3 regions of the Streptomyces sp. NPDC057302 genome follow, and region 3 is predicted to be linked to each of the others. Evidence: riboswitches for the same ligand, from Rfam matches in the RefSeq annotation. Region 3 holds a riboswitch; each other region holds the start of a gene.

Region 1 (6,898 bases), on a different contig from region 3:
CGTGCTGGCCTCGGTCGTCTGGAAGTTGGAGACGTTGACCGAGAAGCCGTCGGCCTGCTCGACGCCCGACCACTTCAGGGGCTCCCAGAGCGAGTCGGGGTTCTTCCAGCCCGCGTTGCCCGCGTCCAGGTACACCTTGGTGTTCTTCAGGGACTTGAGCTTCCCGATGGCGCCCTTGAGAAGGTCGTACCGCTCTTCGTGGAACTCCTCCGGCGTGCAGTTGTCGACCATGTGGAGCACCGCGTCCGGCTCCAGGATGACCGTCGTGTTGCGGTCACCGATGCCCTTCGCCACCTGGTCGATGAAGGTGCGGTAGGCGTTGCCGTCGGCCGCGCCGCCGCCCGAGTACTGGCCGCAGTCGCGGTGCGGGATGTTGTAGAGGACCAACAGGGCGTCCCGGTCGGCCTTCTCGGCGGCCTCGGTGAAGCCGCGCGCCTGGTCCTCCGCGTTCTCCGGGATGATCCACTCCGCGACGGGCTGTTCGGCGATCTTGCGGATCAGCTCGGCGTCGTCCTTCTTCCCGTCCTTCTCGTACGTGGCGACCTGCTTGGCCGCGTTCCCGTCCGGGTTGACCCAGTACGGATCGGTGCCCTTGGGCTGCTGTTTGACGGGCTGCCCCGACGACTCCTCGTTGCCCGAACCGTCATCGGAGGAGCACCCCGACAGCAGCAGCGCCGCCCCCGCGAACGACGCCGCAGCCTTCACCCCCCGGGCCGCGATCCGATGACCGCGGCCGGTGCCTTTGTGGTACATCCACTCCCCCTTGGGTGCACTGTCCGATTCTCAATCCTGACATACGCGCTCACTGCCCACGAGGTCCGCCCGTCGGCTACGAAGACCTGTTGGAGACCTGTTACAGCCGCGCGCCCGGGGGTAGGCGCAGGGCGCGGGGTGGCGCTCACGGGGAGGAGATCATGCGGGATCACACCTCTGAACTACGGCTGGCCGAAGTCCTGGTGGAGACCACGGACACCCTGGACGACGACTTCGATCCGGAGCGCTATCTGAGCCGGGTCGCGGGCCACTGCGTAGAGCTGCTCGACGCCACCGCCGCCGGGGTGATCTTCGACGCCGTCGGCAAGCACTCGGTGGCCGTCGGCGGCCATCCGCAGAAGCTCGCACTCGACCTGCTCGGCGCCCAACACGACGGCGGGCCCTGCGTGGAGAGCCTCGGCTCGGGAAAGCCCGTGCCGCCGATGCGGCTCGCGGCGGCCGAACCCGCCGCGCGCTGGCCGGAGTTCACCGCGCTGGCCCGGCGCCGTGGCATCGGGCTGACCTACGCGGTTCCGCTGCGCCAGCGCGCGACCCTGCTGGGCGCGCTCAACATCTTCGTGCCCGACACCTCCCAGTGCCTGTACAGCGAAGGAGAGTTGGGTCTGGCCCAGGTGATCGCCGACGCCACCGCCGTGGGCCTGCACAATCACCGCGCCTATACGGATTCCCGGGTCCTCGCCACACAGCTCCAGGGCGCTCTGACCAGCCGCATACGCATCGAACAGGCCAAAGGCATACTCGCCGAGCGCTGGCACACGGACATGGATGAGGCCTTTGAGACGCTGCGGCGGTACGCACGCAGAGAACGCCTGGTCATGGACGTGGTCGCCATCGACGTGATCAAGGGTTCGCTCGACGACACGGCGCTGCGCGGCGGTTGGTCCGGATCTCAATGAAGGTCATCCGCAGACCACCACCAGCGACGATCACGGAGAGAAAGCGGATCACGACTTGGCGTCAATCCACCCCTAGGCTCCAGCGCTCATCCGTTCTAGAGTCGACCCAAAGGCCCAAGCCCCCGGCCTGACCGTCCACCCCGCTTCACTGCGGGGTTGGCCACCGAACCTCCCGCGCCGACGCCGGGTTACTCCCGCAGCTCGTGCGCGCGCGGTCGAGGACCAGCCCGGTCGACGGCTCCGGGGGGAGCGGGCCGCCGACCGGGCCGGGTTGTCCCTGAACCGTTGACAGTGTCCATGACCAACTGGGACTCTCCGGGACAACAAGTACATACATAGAGGCGACGGTTGACAGGAACCCGGTGCGATTCCGGGGCGGTCCCGCCACTGTGACCGGACGCCGCCCGGCGTGCGGAAGCCAGGAACTGGGCCGTCGTACTCCTGCTTCGGGGCGTGGAACCCCAGAAGGAGGCTCTACGACATGTCACCGCACACCGCGGCATCAGACACCGCGGCACCGCACACCGACGGCGCGGCGGCCCAGGCCGCCACGGCATCGGCCCGTGACTGGCTCATCGCGTCGGCCGCGGTCATCATCGCGTTCCTCGCGCTCTACGCGGTCTTCATCGACAACGGCTCGCTGATCTCGGCGACCGGCAGTTATCTGCACGAGTTCGCCCACGACGGCAGGCACCTCCTCGGTGCCCCGTGCCACTGACCGGGGACGGACGCGGCGCCGTGCCATCCCCCTCGTCCTCACCCGTCCTGCCCCTGCTCGGCCGTGGTGTGGTGGCGGGAGGAGCGGCGGGCCTCGCGGCCGGTCTCTTCTCCCTGCTGCTCGCCGAGCCGCTGATGGACCGGGCGATCCGCGCGGAGGAGAAGAAGCACGCGCCGGGGGGTGCCGCGGAGCACCACGAGGAGCTGTTCACGCGCTCCACCCAGCACGCGGGCCTGGTGGTCTCCGCGGTCGTCGCCGCTCTGGCCATCGGCGTCCTGTTCGCGGTGGCGTACGCCCTGGTGCACCGCCGCGACCCGTACGCGAACCCGTGGCCGCGCGCCCTGGCCTTCGCGGGAGCCGCGTTCCTCGCCGTCTCCCTGCTGCCCGGTCTGCGCTACCCGGCGAACCCGCCGGGCGTCGGCGACCCGGCCACGGTCGGCGACCGGCAGGCGATGTGGCTGGCGGCCATCGCGATCGGCGTACTCGGCATGTTCCTGGTGCGGCAGGTGTACGTACGCCTGTCGGCCAGATCCGTTCCGGTGCGGCAGATCGCGGCGGCCCTCACGACGGTCGCCGTCCTGGCCGCGCTCTTCCTGCTCCCGGACAACCCCGACCCGGTCCCGGTCGACGCGACGCTCCTGTGGGAGTTCCGCGTCGTGTCCGTCGCCTCGCACGTCCTGCTGTGGGCCGTGTTCGCTGCGGTCTTCGGAGGCCTGGGCCTGCGGGCCGTCCGGGAAGGGGCCGCAAGGGGTGCCACCGTGGGCGCGAGCGCGGCGGGAGTGCCCTCGCGCCCCGGCGTCACCCCTACGGCCCCACCCCGGTGAGGTAGGCGGAGACCACGACGTTCGCCGAGTACGTCTTGCTCGCCCGGTCGAACGTGCCGCCGCAGGTGATCAGGCGGAGTTCGGCGCGGCCCTCCTCATGGGGGCCGTACGCCTTCTTCGCGTCGAAGCGGTCCCGGCTGAGGACCTGGACGTCGTCGACGGTGAACTCCGCGACCGAGCCGTCGTCCCGGGTGACGTGGATCTTCTCGCCGGGCCGCAGGGCGCTGAGGTCGTAGAAGACCGCGGGGCGCGTCTCGGTGTCGACGTGGCCCACGAACAGGGACGTGCCCGCCGCTCCCGGGCGCGTCCCGCCGCCGTACCAGCCGACGGAGCCCGCCTCCTCGAACGACGGCGGGTCGATGGCGCCTTCCTGGTCGAGGCCGCGGGTGATCACGGGCGCCCGCACCTTCAGCGAGGGGACGTCCACGCGCTGCGGCTTTGCGGCGCCCATCGGCTCGTGCGCGTCCGGGAGTTCGACGGCGAACGGGCGGCCCACCGCGGCCACGTCACCGGTCGTGGGCTCCGAGACACCGCCGCGTACGTCGGTGATCTCGCTGCCCCACAGCCAGAGCCCCACGAGCAGCAGCGCCCAGGCGACCCCGGTGAGGAACCGCCCGTGCCCCGCCTGCTGTCCCGCCGGCTTCTCATGTCCCGACACGTCGGCCGCCGCCCGTCACTCGGAGCGGCGGCGGCGGACACTGCGGAACGCCACGGCCACGGCCGCGACACCCGCGAGCACCAGGCCGATCACCGCGTGCGGCGTGCCGGGTCCGGTCTCCTGCTGGGCGTGCGCGGCCAGTTGAGCGGTGCCGCCGCCGCCCGCGCGGACCGGTGACACGGGCTCTCGCCGGTGGCTGCCCACCTGCACGGTGCCCGCGCCCTGGTGGGGGTGGCCGTCGCAGATGACGGTGACGTCGTACGAACCCTCGACGCCGCCCCGGATCGTGGCGGAGCCGTTCAGCGAGTACTTGTCGCCGTCCCTGCCGGTGAGCTTCGCGTCCCCCGTGAAGGCGCCGGACCCGGCGGAGCCGGTCGTGCCGTCACAGCCGGAGACGCTGATCTCCACCTTGGCACCGGGCTCGGCGCGGGACGGGGACACCGTGGCATGCACCTTGTCCTCGTCATGGGCGTACGCGGGCGTCATGGCGACGACGGGGAGCGCGGCGAGGACAGCCGCCCCGGCTATGCCACGCAGGGTGAGTGTTCCTCTACGCATCGTGAACCTCCTGTTTCGAGGTTCACGCGCACCGGCGCCGCACGCCTCCCGTGTGCGGCAAACGGGTGGTCTTCGCTTCGGAAACGCGCGTCACGAACGCGCGTCAGATCCGGTCGACGAGATCGGCGATGGAGTCGACCACGTTCGAGGGCCGGAACGGGTGCTGGTCGATGTCCTTGCGGGAGGTCAGCCCCGTCAGGACCAGGAAGGTCTCCATCCCGGCCTCGAGGCCGGCGAGGACGTCGGTGTCCATCCGGTCGCCGATCATGGCGCTGGTCTCCGAGTGCGCCCCGATGGCGTTCAGGCCCGTCCGCATCATCAGGGGGTTCGGCTTGCCCGCGAAGTAGGGGTTGCGTCCCGTGGCCTTGGTGATCAGCGCCGCGACGGCGCCGGTCGCGGGCAGGGGGCCCTCCGCGGAGGGTCCGGTCTCGTCCGGGTTCGTGCAGATGAAGCGGGCCCCGCCGTTGATCAGCCGTACGGCCTTGGTCATGGCCTCGAAGGAGTACGTACGGGTCTCGCCCAGGACCACGTAGTCCGGGTCGTGGTCCGTCAGTACGTACCCGATGTCGTGCAGGGCGGTGGTGAGACCGGCCTCGCCGATGACGTACGCCGTGCCGCCGGGGCGCTGGTCGTCCAGGAACTTCGCGGTGGCGAGCGCCGAGGTCCAGATGTTCTCGACGGGCACGTCGAGGCCCATGCGGTTCAGGCGGGCCTGGAGGTCGCGCGCGGTGTAGATCGAGTTGTTCGTCAGGACCAGGAAGGGCTTCCCGGACTCCCGGAGCCTCTTGATGAAGGCGTCGGCGCCGGGGATCGGCACGCCCTCGTGGATGAGCACGCCGTCCATGTCGGTGAGCCACGATTCGATGGGCTTGCGCTCTGCCATGGGGTGCACTCCTGCGGTGTACGGGTTGGCTGGGGCGCCGGGACAGCGCTGTGCCGACGCCCCCACCCTAATCAGGATGCGGTGATCGTGACCCCGTCGATCACCCAGTACCAGTTGTTGCCGCCGGTGTAACGGAAGCGGACCTGGGCTTTCGTGGCTCCCGCGGGCACCTGGAGGGCGATCTTCTCGACGACGGAAGGGGTGTCCGCGGTGTACGTCTTCACCGCGACCGGAGCCCCTCCGTCGTACGAGACGAGCACCTCGCCCTTCTGCGGGGCCTCCTGGCGGTAGTACGTCGTGTACGTGAGGGTGGCCTTCGCGCCGCCGCGCACGGCGTACGCGGGACTGACCAGCGTGGAGTCGAAGGTCCCCGAGAAGGCCTTGTCGGTCCACTCGTCGCCGTCGGCGACCGCGAAGACGTTCCGGGCGCGGATGTTGAGTTCGCGCTGCTGGTCGCGCTCGGTCTTGGTCCAGAACTCGTCCGTGGTGAACGACCAGCCGCGCCATTCGGTGATGCCGCCCGTGCCCATCTGGGAGTTGTCGACGCTCCAGCCGCCGGGCGGCGTGTGCGTGAAGCCGATGACCCCGGCGCCGACTCCGGTCTCGTCGACGGGCCCCGTCAGCTTGGCGCGCAGGGCGTCGAACGCGTCCGGCGTGGGCTGCTGCACGGGCCGTCCGTCCAGGCCCCAGGCCGGGTCGATCGCGATGCCGAGGTGGGCGAGCGCGCTCGCGGCGATGTCGGGCATCCGGACGTCATGGCGCACCGAACCCGCCGTGACCGCACCGCCGGTGGCGATCATGAAGGTCTGGCGCTCGGGCCAGCTGGAGCCGCCGTGGCCGCCCGGGTCGGTGTGCCCGTGGTCGGCGGTGATCATGATGAGCCAGTCCTCGGAGCCGTACGTGGCACGGGACTTGACCGCGGCGACGATCTGCCCGACCTGGGCGTCGGCGCCGTGGATCGCTTCGAGATAGGCCTGGCTCGCGGCGCCGCTGTCGTGGCCCGCGTGGTCGATGTTGTCGAGCTGGACGAAGACCGCGTCGGGGTTGCCGCTCTTGACCTCGGCGACGGCGCGGGTGGTGGTTCCCGCGTCGTACTCGGCGGACGGGGTGGAGACCCGGGCGTCGACCTTCGCGGAGAAGATGATGTCGGTGATGGGGTTCCAGGACGCGACGGCGTAGGTCCGCAGGCCGGGCTTGGCGGCCTCGATCCGGGTCATGAAGTCCGGGTAGGCGGCGAGGTCGTGCCCGGTGAACTCGTTGTTCACGACCTTGTGCTTGTCGGGCCACACGCCCGTGATGAGCGTCGACCAGCCGGGGCCGGACGAGGTGGGCGCGAGCGGATTGGCGTAGATGCTGCTCGGCGCGGTCAGACCGGCGCTCATCAATGCCTTGAGCGCGGGCGCGTCGGCGTCCTTGATTCTGCCGAGCAGGGCGCCGTCCAGGCCTATCACCAGGACCTTGGGGGTCTTGGCCGCGGCCTTGGCGACGGCGGCGAGCGGGCCCGCGGCCACCGCGAGGGCGGCGGTGGAGACGGCGGTGGAGACGAGGAGCGAGCGGCGGGTGATGCCGTGCGACGACACGTGGTCC
Region 2 (6,898 bases), on a different contig from region 3:
CGGTAGAGGCCGAGGACATGCCGCCCCGCGGGCAGCATGGTGATCACCACGTCCGCCGCGGCTGCGGCGCCCACCGATGATCCGGCCGCCTCCACACCGCTCGCGACGGCGGCGTCGAGCAGGTCGGGCATCAGGTCGTGGCCGAGAACCCGGTGGCCCGCCTTGACGAGGTTGGCGGCCATGGGGCCGCCCATGTGGCCGAGGCCGATGAAGCCGATCGTGGGCTTGCCGTTCACCACGCCACCTCCTGCTGGGCCCAGGCCAGATCGAGTTCGCCACCGGTGGGCGGGGCGAAGTAGCGCGCCACGTCCGCGTCGCCGACCCCGGCCAAGGTGGCGGGCGCCCAGCGCGGGCTGCGGTCCTTGTCGATGACCTGGGCGCGGATCCCCTCGGCCAGGTCGTGCGAGGTGAGCGCGGCGCAGGAGATCCGGTACTCCTGCTCCAGGACGCTCTCCAGCGGGCCGAGCCGCCGCGCGCGACGCAGTGCGGCGAGCGTGACCTTCAGGGCGGTGGGCGACTTGGCGGCGAGGGTCTCGGCAGCCTGGGCCGCCGCGTGCGATCCGTGGTCGCGCAGGCGGGCGATGATCTCCTCCACCGTGTCGGCGCCGTAGCAGTCGTCGATCCAGGAGCGATGGGCGGCCAATTCTCCGGGCGGTGGCTGGCGCACGTACGTCTGAAGTGCGTCCCACACGGGCTGGGTGGCGAGGTCGTCGAGAAGATCGGGCAGGTCGCCGCTGGGAACGAAATGGTCGGCGAGCCCGCGCAGCAGGGCGTCGGCCGCGCCGAGCCGCGCGCCGGTGAGCGCCAGGTGGGTGCCCAGTTCGCCGGGGGCGAGGGCCAGCAGGTAGGTGCCGCCCACATCGGGCACGAAGCCGATGCCGGTCTCCGGCATCGCGATGCGGGAGCGCTCGGTGACGATGCGGACGTCTCCGTGCGCGGAGACCCCGACGCCGCCGCCCATCACGATGCCGTCCATCAGGGCGACGTACGGCTTGGGGTAGCGGGCGATGCGGGCGTTGAGCCGGTACTCGTCGCGCCAGAAATCGGCGGAGGCGGTCGTCCCCGCGCGGGCGTCCTCGTAGATGGAGCGGATGTCGCCGCCCGCGCACAGGCCGCGCCCGCCGGCGCCCTGGATGATCACGGTGTGGACGGCCGGGTCGCTCTCCCAGGCGGTGAGCGCGTCGTCGACGCGGCGGACCATGGCGTGGGTGAGGGCGTTGAGGGCCTGGGGCCGGTTGAGCGTGAGGTGGGCCGCGTGGCCCTCGGTACGGAGCAGGACGTAGTCCTCGGCGGCGGTCACCGCAGCGCCTCCGTCAGGCTTCGGGCCACGATGACGCGCATGATCTCGTTGGTTCCTTCCAGGATCTGGTGGACGCGGAGGTCGCGGACGATCTTCTCGATGCCGTACTCGGTCAAGTAGCCGTATCCGCCGTGGAGTTGCAGGGCGCGGTCGGCGACGGAGTAGCCGGTGTCGGTGGCGAAGCGTTTGGCCATCGCGCACAGCTGCGGCGCTTGTGGGTCCGCGCGGTCCAGGGCCTGGGCCGCTTGGTGGACCAGGGCGCGGGCCGCGGCGAGTTCGGTCGCCATGTCGGCGAGGCGGAACTGCAGGGCCTGCGCGTCGAGGAGCCTGGCGCCGAACGCCTCACGGTCGGCGAGGTGCGTCAGACTCTTGTTGAGGGCGCTGCGGGCGCCGCCCAGGGAGCAGGCGGCGATGCCGAGGCGACCGCCGTTCAGGCCGCTCATGGCGATGCGGAAGCCGTCGCCCACGCCGCCGAGCAGCCGGTCGGCGGGGATCCGTACCCCGTCCAGGATCACCTGGCGGGTGGGCTGGGCGTTCCAGCCCATCTTCTTCTCGTCGGGGCCGAACGAGAGCCCGGGGTCGTCCCGGTCGACGACGAACGCGGAGATGCCCCCGGGGCCTTCCTCACCGGTGCGCGCCATGACGACGTACACCTGCGCGGCTCCCGCGCCGGAGATGAACTGCTTGACGCCGCTGAGGACGTAGCCGCCGCCGTCGCGGACCGCCCGGGTGCGCAGGGACCCGGCGTCCGATCCGGCGCCCGGTTCGGTGAGGCAGTAGCTGCCGAGATCGTCCATGGAGCACAGGCGGGGCAGCCAGCGTGCCCGTTGCCCCGGGTCTCCGTAGGCGTCGATCATCCAGGCGACCATGTTGTGGATGGAGAGGTAGCCGGCGATGGAGGGGCAGCCGGAGGCGAGGGCCTCGAAGACGAGGACCCCGTCGGCCCGGGTGAGACCGCTGCCTCCCGCGTCCTCCCGTACGTAGACGCCGCCGAGCCCGAGCCCGGCCGCCTTGCGCAGTACGTCCAGGGGGAAGTGCTTGTCCTGGTCCCACTGCACGGCGCGGGGGGCCAGGTGGTCCTCCGCGAAGTCGAGCGTGGTCTCGACGAGGGCCTGTTGGTCCTGGGTGAGCGAGGTGGTGGTCATGGCGCTCATCCCATGGTGGGCAGGGTGAAGCTCGCGCCTTCCCTGGCCCCCGAGGGCCAGCGCGAGGTGACGGTCTTGGTGCGGGTGTAGAAGCGGATGGCGTCCGGGCCGTGCTGGTTCAGGTCGCCGAAGCCGGATCGCTTCCAGCCGCCGAAGGTGTGGTAGGCCACGGGGACCGGGATGGGGACGTTGACGCCGACCATTCCGGTGTTGACCCTGCGGGTGAAGTCGCGGGCGGTGTCGCCGTCCCTGGTGAAGATCGCGACCCCGTTTCCGTACGGGTGCTCGCTGGGCAGGCGCAGGGCTTCCTCGTAGTCGGCGGCTCGTACGACGCACAGGACGGGGCCGAAGATCTCCTCGCGGTAGACCCGCATCCGCGGGCTGACCCGGTCGAAGAGCGACGCTCCGGCGAAGAACCCGTTCTCGTGGCCGGCCAGGGTGAACTGCCGTCCGTCGACGACGAGTTCCGCGCCTTCGTTGACGCCGATGTCGACGTAGCGCCGGACGCGGTCGAGGGCGTCCCTGCTCACCAAGGGGCCGAAGTCGGCGTCCGGGTCGTCGCTGCGGCCGATGCGGAGCGTGCCGATGCGTTCCTTGAGCGCGGCGACCAGCCTGTCAGCGGTCTCCTCGCCCACGGGCACGGCCACCGAGATGGCCATGCAGCGCTCGCCCGCCGAGCCGTACCCGGCGCCGATGAGCGCGTCGACGGCCTGGTCGAGGTCGGCGTCCGGCATGACGATCATGTGGTTCTTGGCGCCGCCGAAGCACTGGGCGCGCTTGCCGTGGGCGGCGGCGGTGGCGTAGATGTGCGCGGCGACGGGAGTGGAGCCGACGAAGCCGAGCGCGCCGACACGGGGGTCCTCCAGGAGGGTGTCGACCGCCTCCTTGCCGCCGTTGACGACGTTCAGGACGCCGGGCGGCAGGCCTGCCTCCAGGAAGAGTTCGGCGAGGCGCAGGGGTACGGACGGGTCGCGCTCGGAGGGCTTGAGGATGAACGCGTTGCCGCAGGCCAGGGCGGGCGCGGCCTTCCACAGCGGGATCATCGCGGGGAAGTTGAACGGGGTGATCCCGGCGACCACGCCGATCGGGGCACGCAGCGAGTGCACGTCGATCCCGGTGCCCGCGTTGTCGGTGAACTCGCCCTTGAGCAGATGCGGGGCCCCGGCGGCGAACTCGACGACCTCCAGGCCGCGTTGGAGGTCGCCGTGCGCGTCGGCCACGGTCTTGCCGTGCTCGGCGGAGAGCAGCCGCGCCAGGGAGTCGCGTTCGGCCTCGACGAGCTGGAGGAAGCGGAGCAGGACGCGGGCGCGCCGCTGCGGGTTCCAACTGCCCCACTCCTGCTGCGCCGTGACCGCGTCGGCGATCGCCGCCTCGGTGTCGGCGCGGCCCGCGAGCGGTACGCGGGCCTGGACGGTGCCGGTGTTGGGGTCGTACACGTCGCCGAAGAGGCCCGACGTGCCGGCGGTGTGCTTGCCGCCGATGAAGTGGGTGAGTTCACGGACCATGGGTGCCTGCTCTCGTCAGGTGAGATCCGGGGACGGCACGGCGAGCCGCCTGCGGGGCGCACGGGTGTGTGCGCTGCCGGTGCGAGCCGTGGGACAGCGGACGTCGGGGCCGTCAGGCGTACGGGGAGACCGCCGGGGGCCGCGAAGTCCTATGAGCGCGTGGTGAGTTGTGTGCGCTCCGCCGGATCACCAGGGTCGTGGGTACGGACCGGTGCCATGCGTGTCTGCTCCATCCTCGTGGACAACACGGAACATTCCGCGGCCGGTATCCTGACTCCCGGATCTGCGCGCGCCGCCCGCCTTCCCGGCAGACCTCGCCAGTGGCGTGTGGATGACGGCACACTCCCCGGTCACAGTGGCGGGACCGTGCCGGATTCACACCGGCTTCCCTGCACCGCGGACCTTGTGCCACGAACATATAGTTGGACGTCCTAGTAAGTCCACCCCTCCACGCCGTGGACGCCCGGTCCGGCCCGCCACCGTCAGCCGGTGCCCGGCTGCTCCCCGGCCACGGGATAGGGCACGAAGGTGCTGCTGTTCTCGTCGATCGCCAGGCGCCGGTCCAGCGGGGGCACCGCACGCTGGGGGCAGTCGGTGCGTTCGCAGAGGCGACAGCCCATGCCGATGGGTACGGCGGACGAGGCGCTGGCGAGGTCGAGCCCGTCGGAGTAGACGAGCCGTGCGGCGTGCCGGATCTCGCAGCCGAGGCCGATGGCGAACGTCTTGCCGGGCTCGCCCCAGCCGCCGCGGTGCCGGGTGACCGCGCGGGCGGTCCACAGGAAGCGCTGGCCGTCCGGCATGGAGGCGACCTGGACGTGGATGCGGCCGGGCGCGGGGAACGCCTCGTACACGTTCCACAGCGGGCAGGTGCCGCCCGCGCGGGAGAAGTGGAACGCGGTGGCGGACTGCCGCTTGGACATGTTGCCCGCCCGGTCGACCCGGACGAAGGAGAAGGGCACACCGCGCAGCCGGGAGCGCTGCAAGGTGCTGAGACGGTGGCAGATCGTCTCGTAGCCGAGGCCGAAGTGGTCGGTGAGGCGCTCGATGTCGTAGCGGAACTCCTCGGCGGCGGCGTGGAAGCGGCGGTAGGGCAGGATCAGCGCCGCCGCGAAGTAGTTGGCGATGCCGATGCGGGCCAGCGGCCAGGCCGCGGTCTCCTGGCCGAAGTCCTCCGACGCGAGCGCGGAGACCTCGTCCGCGTATTCGAGCAGGGCGAGCTGGGTGGCCATCCGGAAGGCCTGCTGGCCGGGGCGCAGCCGGCTGGAGAGGTGCAGGACCCGGGCCGTCGGGTCGTAGTGGTGCAGGAGTTGACCGGCGTCCGCGGCCAGGCGCACCCCGTGGCGCTCGGCGAGGCGCTCGGCCAAGGCGCGGACGACCTCGCCGGGGCGCACCCCGATCTCGGCGGCGAACTGTTCGGCGGCCAGGTCGATGTCGTGCAGGTAGTTCTGGCGCCGGTAGAAGAACTCACGGATCTCCTCGTGCGCGGAACGGGGTTGCGCCGCCGCTCCCGGCCCCCGCCCCTCGGCCGCCTCGGAGAGCTGTTCGGTGAGGTGCTGGTTCCGTCGCCCCAGGTCCACCAGGACCGTCGCCACGGCGGGCATGCGCGACGCCAGGTCCGAGAGGTCGGAGGCGGACACCCGTCCCGCGGAGACCTCGCCGGTGAGGGCGTCCCGCAGGTCGGCCACCAGGCGGCTGGTGTCGCGCGCGGAGAAGAAGCCCGGGTCGACGCCGAACGCCTCGGTGAGCCGCAGCAGTACGGGCACGGTCAGCGGCCGGGAGTCGTGCTCCATCTGGTTGAGGTAGCTCGGCGAGATGGCCAGGGTGCGGGCCAGGTCGGCCTGGCTCATGCGGCGCTCCTCGCGCAGCCTGCGCAGCCGTGCTCCCGCGTACGTCTTGCTCACCCGTGGCTCCTGTCCGGTCACGATCACCCTCGTCGGCACTGCTCGCGATGGTAGCCACGCGAACGCGGATCGCGGCATTAACAGACTTGGCAATACGGCGGGAAAAGATGCGCAGAAGTTGGCACCTTTCCCTTCTTGTTGGCACTGAGTGCCGGTGCCAGAGTCGTACCGCGGCCCGCCGGACTCCGTCGGGCGGATCGGGAACGGGGTACGACTCAATGCCCTGACGTCGGCGATCCCGACCCCTCCGCCCGGCTCGGCAGCATTGCTCGGATTGCCCACCAGGGACCCGGCGGGTCGCACCTTCCTTCCACCCCGGCACTCAGTGCCAGGCATTCGCACAGTTCACGAGCTCCGTCAGTTCACGAGTTCACGAGTTCACGAGTTTCCAGGAGACGGTCATGGCACAGGCAGGGACGACGGCGGCAACGGCCCAGGAGCTGGCTCGGCGATGGGCGAGCGACGAGCGGTGGAAGGGGATCGAGCGCACCTACACCGCCGATGACGTCGTGAGGCTCTCCGGCAGCGTCCGCGAGGAGCACACCCTCGCCCGGCGCGGCGCCGAGCGGCTCTGGCGCCAACTGCACGAGCAGGACTACATCCACGCGCTCGGCGCCCTGACCGGCGGCCAGGCCGTCCAGCAGGTCAAGGCCGGCCTTCAGGCGATCTACCTGTCCGGCTGGCAGGTGGCCGCCGACGCCAACCAGGCCGGCCACACCTACCCCGACCAGTCGCTCTACCCGGTCAACTCGGTGCCGCAGGTGGTCCGTCGGATCAACAACGCGCTGCTGCGCGCCGACCAGATCGCCACCGCCGAGGGCGGCGAGGACACCACCGACTGGCTCGCGCCGATCGTCGCCGACGCCGAGGCGGGCTTCGGCGGCCCGCTCAACGCCTTCGAGCTGACCAAGGCGATGATCGCCGCGGGCGCCGCGGGCATCCACTACGAGGACCAGCTGGCCTCGGAGAAGAAGTGCGGTCACCTGGGCGGCAAGGTGCTCGTGCCCACCGGCCAGCACATCCGCACCCTCAACGCGGCCCGCCTGG
Region 3 (6,898 bases):
CATCAGCCTGCTCACCGGTCTCGTCACCCGCGCGGAGCGCCCGTGGCTGCTCGGCTGGGGCCTGCCCTGCGTGCTCGCGCCCCTGGCCCTGGGTCTCTTCGGCGCCGGGATCGGCGTCGGCTGGCTCGTCTGGGTGCTCGCGGCGACGGTGTTCTGGCAGGTGCTCTACGCGCCGGGCCCGCCCGGCACGACGCTTGCGCCGGGCGGGCGCGGCGCCCGGCGCAAGCGGTTCAGACGCAGCTGGGACGACTAGCGGATCTCGTCCGGGACCACCGTCAGCCAGCGCTTGTCCGCGGTGACCTGCTGACCGAGCTCACGCTGGCGGTCGGCGTTCTTCTTCTTCATCCCGTCGAGCTGCTTCATGTACGAGTCCTTGCGGTTGACCCAGACCCGCGCACCGCCGTGCTTCACGTCGGCGGAGTGGAACAGCATCGGGCCGTCGCTCGCCGGGGTGTCGCCCGCCACCAGGACCGGCTTCTTCCACTCGTCGATGTACGTGTTGATGGCCGCAGGCTTGCCCTGGAACCACGTCATCGGCGCCCACAGGTTCGGCGTCAGCTCACGCCCCGCGAGCTTCTTCTGGTCGAAGCGGCCCTCCGCGATCTCCTTGCGGGAGCTGGTCACCTCGCCCGTCTTGCGGTCCTTGAGCTGGAGGCCCACGCCGATGACGTTCTCGGGCTTCACGTTGTAGCCGTACTTGGGGTCGGAGAGGACCATGCGCACCAGGTCCTCGCTGGCCGCGCTGACGACGTACACCTCGATGCCGTGCCCCCGCAGCGACTTGTAGAGCTCCTGCATGCCGGTGAAGAACTCGGGCTTCTTGACCTCGGTCTTCGTCACCTTCCCGGCCTCGTAGTACTCGGCGGGGATGGGCTTGTCGTAGGCCAGGAGCTCGTCGACGTACCCCTTGAGCTCCTTGAGCGTGAATCCGGAGAAGATCTGCGCGGCCCACGGATAGGAGACCTGGTCGTCGATGTCGCAGAGCCGGAGGTAGTAGCTGTAGAGGCTCTCCTTGTGCTTCTTCGTGTCCTTGAAGGGGATGATCTTCAGTGACGGGTCCATCGACTTGCGGGTCAGGACCCCCTTCATCTCCAGGAAGGGCAGGAGGGACTCCTCCAGGTCGTTGCGGTACGTCGTGTTGTCCGCGTCGAAGACGGCGTACGCGCCCTTGCGCTCGTTCTTCGCGATGACCTTGCCCAGCTTCTTCGCGACCGGCTTGGGCCAGTGCTTCAGCTCGGCGGCGGTCTTCGCTGTCTTCGCGGTCGTCGTGGAGGCGTCCGCGGCCGTGGCGTCCGTGCTGGGCCACAGGGCCGTCCCCGCGAGTACGGCCGCGGTGAGCGCGCCCGCCGTGCCGAGTACGGCCAGCTTGCTCTTTGCCTTTACTGCCATGTTCGTGTGCCCCCTGAGAGCGGTCCGCGCCCCGTCCGGAGCGGCGGGTCATCGTATGGGGCCCGGCCGGTAATTCCCATGATCGACATCACCGGACGGAACGGGCATGGGACGCCCGTGCGCGGGTAGGCACGTCAGACGGCCGGCGGGCCCGGGGCCTGCTTCGAAGGGCCGCCCGTCGCATACTGGTAGGCATGGAGACCGTCTCCCGGGAGTTCGTGCGGGCCGCTCCGCGGCTCGACGGCATGGTGGTGTCCGCCGTCGGCTACCGCACGGTGGGCGAGCAGCCGGGACTCCACCGCGGTCTGCCCTCCCCGTACCTGACGCTGATCTTCTCGCTGGACGGCCCCGTCGTCACCGGCGACAGCCCCGAGCACGCGGGCGGCCCCGAGGCGTCCCGCACGGACATCGTCGTCGGCGGCCTGCACCAGTCCCCGGCGTACGTCGTCAGGCCCGAGCACGAGGCGGGCATCCAGCTCGCCGTGCACCCGCTGGCCGCCCGCGCCCTGTTCGGCGTACCGGCTTCGGAGCTGGCGGGCGACCTGGTGACGTGCGGCGCGCAGGTGCTGGGGCGCCGCGCCGCCGACGTACGGGAGCTGCTGTGCGAGCAGGGCGGCTGGGAGGAGCGGTTCGCCTCCCTGTCCGCCTATTTGAGGCAGCGCGTGGCCGCCGACGACGCCGCCGGATCCGTACGCCCCGAGGTCGCCGAGGCCTGGGCCTGGCTGGCCAGGCACCAGGGCGTCGGCACCCTGCGCGGCCTCTCCCGGCACGTCGCGCTCAGCGAGCGCCGCCTCACCACGCTCTTTCGCGCGGAGACGGGCCTGAGCCCCAAGCAGGCGGGGCGCCTCATGCGGTTCCAGCGCGCCCGCAACGCCGTCGCGCGCTCGGTGGCCGCGGGCGCCGCTCCCGACCTGGCGCGCGTCGCCGCCGACTGCGGCTACTACGACCATTCCCACCTGGTGCGGGACTTCCGGCAGTACACCGGAGTGAGCCCCAGCGGCTGGCTGGCCGAAGAGTGCCGGAATATCCAAGCCGGGAGCGGTGCGGGGGGCGAAGAGTAGGACCCATGAACACCACCGAGAACCAGCCGAAGTCCCCGTCCGCCCCCGACTCCGCCTCCGCTTCCGCCTCCGATTCCACGACGCCTTCCTCCGGCGGGCGCGCCCCCGACGTCTGGCCGTCGCTCCAGGCCCACGATGCCCCCGCCTTGATCGACTTCCTGGTCGGCACGGTCGGCTTCCTGCGGACCGCCGTCTACGAGGACGGCGACCGCGTGGCCCACGCCGAGCTCGACTGGCCCGAGGGCGGAGCCGTCATGCTCGGCTCGTACGACGAGAAGTCCCAGGCCTGGTGCCTGAAGCCGGGCACCTTCGGCGCGTACGTCGTGACCGACCACGTGGACGACCTCTACCAGCGGCTCAGCGCCGCCGGGGTCGAGATCATCCGCGAGATCGAGGACCAGCCGTACGGCAGCCGGGAGTTCGCGATCGCCGACCCCGAGGGCAACAAGTGGTCGTTCGGTACGTACCGTGGCGCTCCGAGGCCCGACCGGGCCTCCTGACCTCGCGTGATAGCTTGCGGACGCCAGTCGACCCACACCAGGGCCAGGGAATCCGGTGCGAATCCGGAACTGACGCGCAGCGGTGAGGGGGGACGGGCGGGGCCACGGCCACTGGGCGTCCACGGACGCCTGGGAAGGCGTCCCGTCCGGCTGATCCCCGAGTCCGAAGACCTGCTGGCGCCTTCGCCCGCGCACCGAGCGGCGGAGGTGACGAAGCAGGCCAGGCTCCGCGTATGAGCCGTGAGACTCAAGGGATCGTGTGTCCTCCACAGCCCGTCGTGTTCGTATGTCCGGCGTGTCCGGCTTCCTCGCCACAGCCATGGCCGTCACCCTGAGCGCCTGCGGCTCGTCCGGCGGCCCGTCCGGCTCGTCGGACTCCGCGGCCAAGCAGGCTGACGGCTACCCCCTCACCCTCTCCTCCTGCGGCAAGAAGGCGGAGATCAAGGCGCCCCCGCAGCGGGCCGTCTCCCTCGACCAGGGCTCCACCGAGATCCTGCTCTCCCTCGGCCTCGCGGACCGCATGGCGGGCACCGGCACCTGGACGGACCCCGTGCTCAAGGGCCTGGAGAAGGACAACGCCAAGGTCGACCGGCTCGCCGACAGCTACCCCTCCTTCGAGAAGGTCCTCGCCCAGGAACCGGACTTCGTCACCGCCTCCTTCCTGGCCACGGTCAGCAAGGGCGGCGTCGCCGACCGCGCCAAGTTCGCCGAACTCGGCGTACCCGCCTATGTCTCGCCCTCCGACTGCGCGGGCAAGGACAACAGCGGCGACGGCGACGGCAGCCGCGTCAAGACACTGACCATGGACACGGTGTACGGCGAGGTCCGGGACCTCTCCCGGGCCTTCGGGGTCGAGAAGCGCGGCGAACGCCTGATCGGCGACCTCAAGGGCCGGGTGGCCAAGGCCACCAAGACCGTCAAGGACGCCGACGCCTCGGGCACGAAGCTCCTCTACTGGTTCGCCAACTCCGACGCCCCCTACATCGCCGGCTGCTGCGGGGCGCCGGGCATCATCACCCGCGAGCTGGGCGTGAAGAACGTCTTCGACGACACCCGCGAGGAGTGGCCCCAGATCAACTGGGAGACGGTGGCCGACCGCGACCCCGACGTCCTGGTCATCGGCGACCTCACCCGCAAGTCGCAGACGGCGGAGAGCGCGAAGAAGAAGATCGCGTTCCTGGAGTCCAACCCGGTCACCAAGAACCTGACCGCCGTGAAGAAGAAGCGGTACGTACTGCTGAGCGGCCAGGCCATGAACCCGACGATCCGCACGGTGGACGGCGTGGAGCAAGTCGCCGACGCGCTGCGTGAGTTCGGGCTCACCAAGTGACGCGAGCCCTCCCGGGCGGCATGCGCGGCACCCTGCTCTGGACGGCCGGTCTCGCCGCCCTCGTCCTCTCCGTGGCGGTGGCCGTCACGATCGGCCCCGCCGACATCTCCGTACCGGACGTGTGGTCGGCGCTCGCGGCCCACCTCGGCTGGGGAGAGGCGACGCTGACGCCCATCCGGGACGGCATCGTCTGGAACCTGCGCATGCCGCGCACGCTCCTGGCCGCGGTCTGCGGCGCGGGCCTCGCGGTCTGCGGGACGGTCCTCCAGTCCCTCCTGCGCAACCCGCTCGCCGACCCCTTCGTGCTCGGCGTCTCCTCCGGGGCGTCCACGGGCGCGGTCGCGATCGTCGTCCTGGGGGTCGGCGGGGGAGTGGTGTCGATCTCGGCGGGCGCCTTCGTGGGAGCCCTCTGCTCGTTCGCCCTGGTCCTGCTGCTCAGCCACACCCTGGGCGGGAGCGTCGACCGGGTGATCCTGTCCGGGGTGGCGGCGATGCAGCTCTTCTCCGCGCTCACCTCGTTCGTGATCCTCACGGCGGGGGACGCGGAGACGACGCGCGGTGTCCTGTTCTGGCTGCTCGGCTCGTTGAGCGGGGTGGGCTGGACGGACGTCTGGATGTGCGGGGCGGTGCTCCTCGTGGCCCTCGCGATCTGCCTGGCGCACGCCCGCACCCTGGACGCGTTCGTCTTCGGCCAGGACGCGGCGGCGACACTGGGCGTCCACGTGGCCCGCACCCGGCTGATCCTGCTCTGCGTCACGGCCCTGCTGACGGCGGCCCTGGTCAGCAGCGCGGGCGCCATCGGCTTCGTGGGCCTGGTCCTGCCGCACGCGGCCCGCGCCCTGGTCGGCTCCGGGCACGCGAGGCTGCTCCCGGTGACGGCGCTCGCGGGCGCGGTGTTCCTGGTGTGGGTGGACACGCTGGCCCGCACGGTCCTGGATCCGCAGGAGGTCCCGGTCGGGGTGGTGACGTCCCTGATCGGCGTCCCGGCGTTCGTCCTGGTCCTCTACCGCACACGGAGGACGACGTGACCGCACACGATCTGCGAACCGGACCCGGCCTGCGCGCGGACCGGGTGAGCAGAGAGGCGGGCGGCCGTCTCATCGTCGACGGAGTGACCCTGGCCCCGCCGCCCGGAGCGACGGTCGGCCTGCTCGGCCCGAACGGCTCGGGCAAGTCCACCCTCCTGCGCATCCTCGCGGGCGTCCTGGCCCCGGCTTCAGGAGTGGTCACCCTGGACGGCCGCCCGCTGCGGGACGTCGGCCGCCGCACGGTGGCCCGCCGCGTGGCGGTGGTGGACCAGGGCGCCGCCACGCAGGTCGAGCTGTCGGTGGAGGAGGTCGTACGCCTGGGCCGCATCCCGCACCGCAGAGCGTGGTCGCCCGGCACGCCCCAGGACGACGCGGCGGTGCGCGAGGCCCTGACCCGCACCGGTCTCGCCGACCGTGCGGGTCAGTCCTGGCACACCCTGTCCGGCGGCGAACGCCAACGGGTCCAGATAGCAAGGGCGTTGGCCCAGAGCCCGCAGGAACTCCTCCTGGACGAACCGACCAACCACCTGGACATCCAGCACCAGTTGGACCTGCTCTCCCTGGTGGCGGACCTCCCCCTGACCAGCGTGATCGCCCTGCACGACCTGAACCTGGCGGCCATGTTCTGCGACCACCTGCTGGTCCTGCGCGAGGGTGTGGCGTACGCGTCGGGCACACCGGCCGAGGTGATCACGCAGGAGCTGATCGCGAAGGTGTACGGGGTACGGGCGGTGGTGACGACGACGGACGAGGACGGTCAGGAGCCGCGCCCGTCGATCCGCTTCCTGCGAGGCTGAGTTCTCGACTTCGTTCCCGAGCCGCTACCCGGCGAGGTGGAGGCGATCGGCGAGACCCGCGGCGGCGAAGGCGGCCACCAGCTCGTCCCGCCCTTCGGTGAAGTGGGCCCAGCTGTCGAAGTGGACGGGGACGACCCGGCGCGCACCGAGGATCCTGGTGGCCTCGGCCGCCTGGGCGCTGTCGAGGACGAGCGGCTCGCCGTCGAACAGGGCCGGGAAGCGGGGAGCGCCGGCGAACAGGACGGCGGTGTCCACCGGACCGAACCGCGCGGCCGTCTCCTCGACCGCGGCGAGTGAGGCGTTGTCGCCGCTGACGTAGACCGTGGGCAGGCCGTCGCCGGTCAGGACGAAGCCGACGACCTGGCCGGTGACCGGCTCGACGTCCTCGCGGCTGCCGGGGCCGTGCAGGGCGGGCACGGCCGTGACGGTGACCTGTCCGCCGCCGGGCCGGTCGAGCTCGACGGACTCCCAGTCGGCGAGGCCCTTCGCGCTCCCGCCCAGGCGCTGCCCGCCGCCGGGGGTGGTGAGGGTGAGCGGTACGTCGGCGAGCAGGGCCCGGCCCGAGGTGTCGAGGTTGTCCGGGTGCTCGTCGTGCGAGAGCAGGACCACGTCGACGGGGCCGAGATCGGCGGGGGAGCCGGCGGCGGGCGCGGTCTTGGTCAGGCCGGGGCCGCCGGAGTCGAGGTAGTCGCCGGGTGCGTCGAAGGTGGGGTCGGTGAGGAACTTCAGACCGCCGTACTCGAAGAGGGCGGTCGGGCCGCCGAAGACGCGTACGGAGATCTGCTCGCCGGCC

Evidence for each region. A riboswitch is a leader RNA that binds a small molecule or an ion and turns the genes downstream of it on or off. The one in region 3 is predicted to bind cobalamin.
Region 1: linked by a shared signal. The riboswitch ahead of ACFUPX_RS26685 (CbtB-domain containing protein) and the one ahead of ACFUPX_RS42360 (ABC transporter substrate-binding protein) in region 3 are both predicted to bind cobalamin.
Region 2: linked by a shared signal. The riboswitch ahead of ACFUPX_RS17735 (CoA-acylating methylmalonate-semialdehyde dehydrogenase) and the one ahead of ACFUPX_RS42360 (ABC transporter substrate-binding protein) in region 3 are both predicted to bind cobalamin.

Annotation. Positions count from the first base shown of each region.
Region 1 covers NZ_JBHUZJ010000043.1:12,235-19,132, forward strand. Annotated here, with positions in the region: gene ACFUPX_RS26675 (glycoside hydrolase family 6 protein) at 1-753, opposite strand, end outside; gene ACFUPX_RS26680 (ANTAR domain-containing protein) at 915-1,670, shown strand; cobalamin riboswitch at 1,999-2,120, shown strand; gene ACFUPX_RS26685 (CbtB-domain containing protein) at 2,152-2,388, shown strand; gene ACFUPX_RS26690 (CbtA family protein) at 2,409-3,212, shown strand; gene ACFUPX_RS26695 (class F sortase) at 3,193-3,870, opposite strand; gene ACFUPX_RS26700 (hypothetical protein) at 3,886-4,428, opposite strand; gene ACFUPX_RS26705 (HAD-IIA family hydrolase) at 4,532-5,311, opposite strand; gene ACFUPX_RS26710 (alkaline phosphatase family protein) at 5,383-6,891, opposite strand.
Region 2 covers NZ_JBHUZJ010000021.1:87,886-94,783, reverse strand. Annotated here, with positions in the region: gene mmsB (3-hydroxyisobutyrate dehydrogenase) at 1-236, opposite strand, end outside; gene ACFUPX_RS17745 (enoyl-CoA hydratase/isomerase family protein) at 233-1,300, opposite strand; gene ACFUPX_RS17740 (acyl-CoA dehydrogenase family protein) at 1,297-2,445, opposite strand; gene ACFUPX_RS17735 (CoA-acylating methylmalonate-semialdehyde dehydrogenase) at 2,451-3,950, opposite strand; cobalamin riboswitch at 4,193-4,378, opposite strand; gene ACFUPX_RS17730 (short-chain fatty acyl-CoA regulator family protein) at 4,433-5,851, opposite strand; gene aceA (isocitrate lyase) at 6,253-6,898, shown strand, end outside.
Region 3 covers NZ_JBHUZJ010000130.1:787-7,684, reverse strand. Annotated here, with positions in the region: gene ACFUPX_RS42380 (low temperature requirement protein A) at 1-253, shown strand, start outside; gene ACFUPX_RS42375 (haloacid dehalogenase-like hydrolase) at 250-1,389, opposite strand; gene ACFUPX_RS42370 (helix-turn-helix domain-containing protein) at 1,584-2,450, shown strand; gene ACFUPX_RS42365 (VOC family protein) at 2,456-2,950, shown strand; cobalamin riboswitch at 2,958-3,144, shown strand; gene ACFUPX_RS42360 (ABC transporter substrate-binding protein) at 3,237-4,280, shown strand; gene ACFUPX_RS42355 (FecCD family ABC transporter permease) at 4,301-5,308, shown strand; gene ACFUPX_RS42350 (ABC transporter ATP-binding protein) at 5,305-6,105, shown strand; gene ACFUPX_RS42345 (MBL fold metallo-hydrolase) at 6,130-6,898, opposite strand, start outside.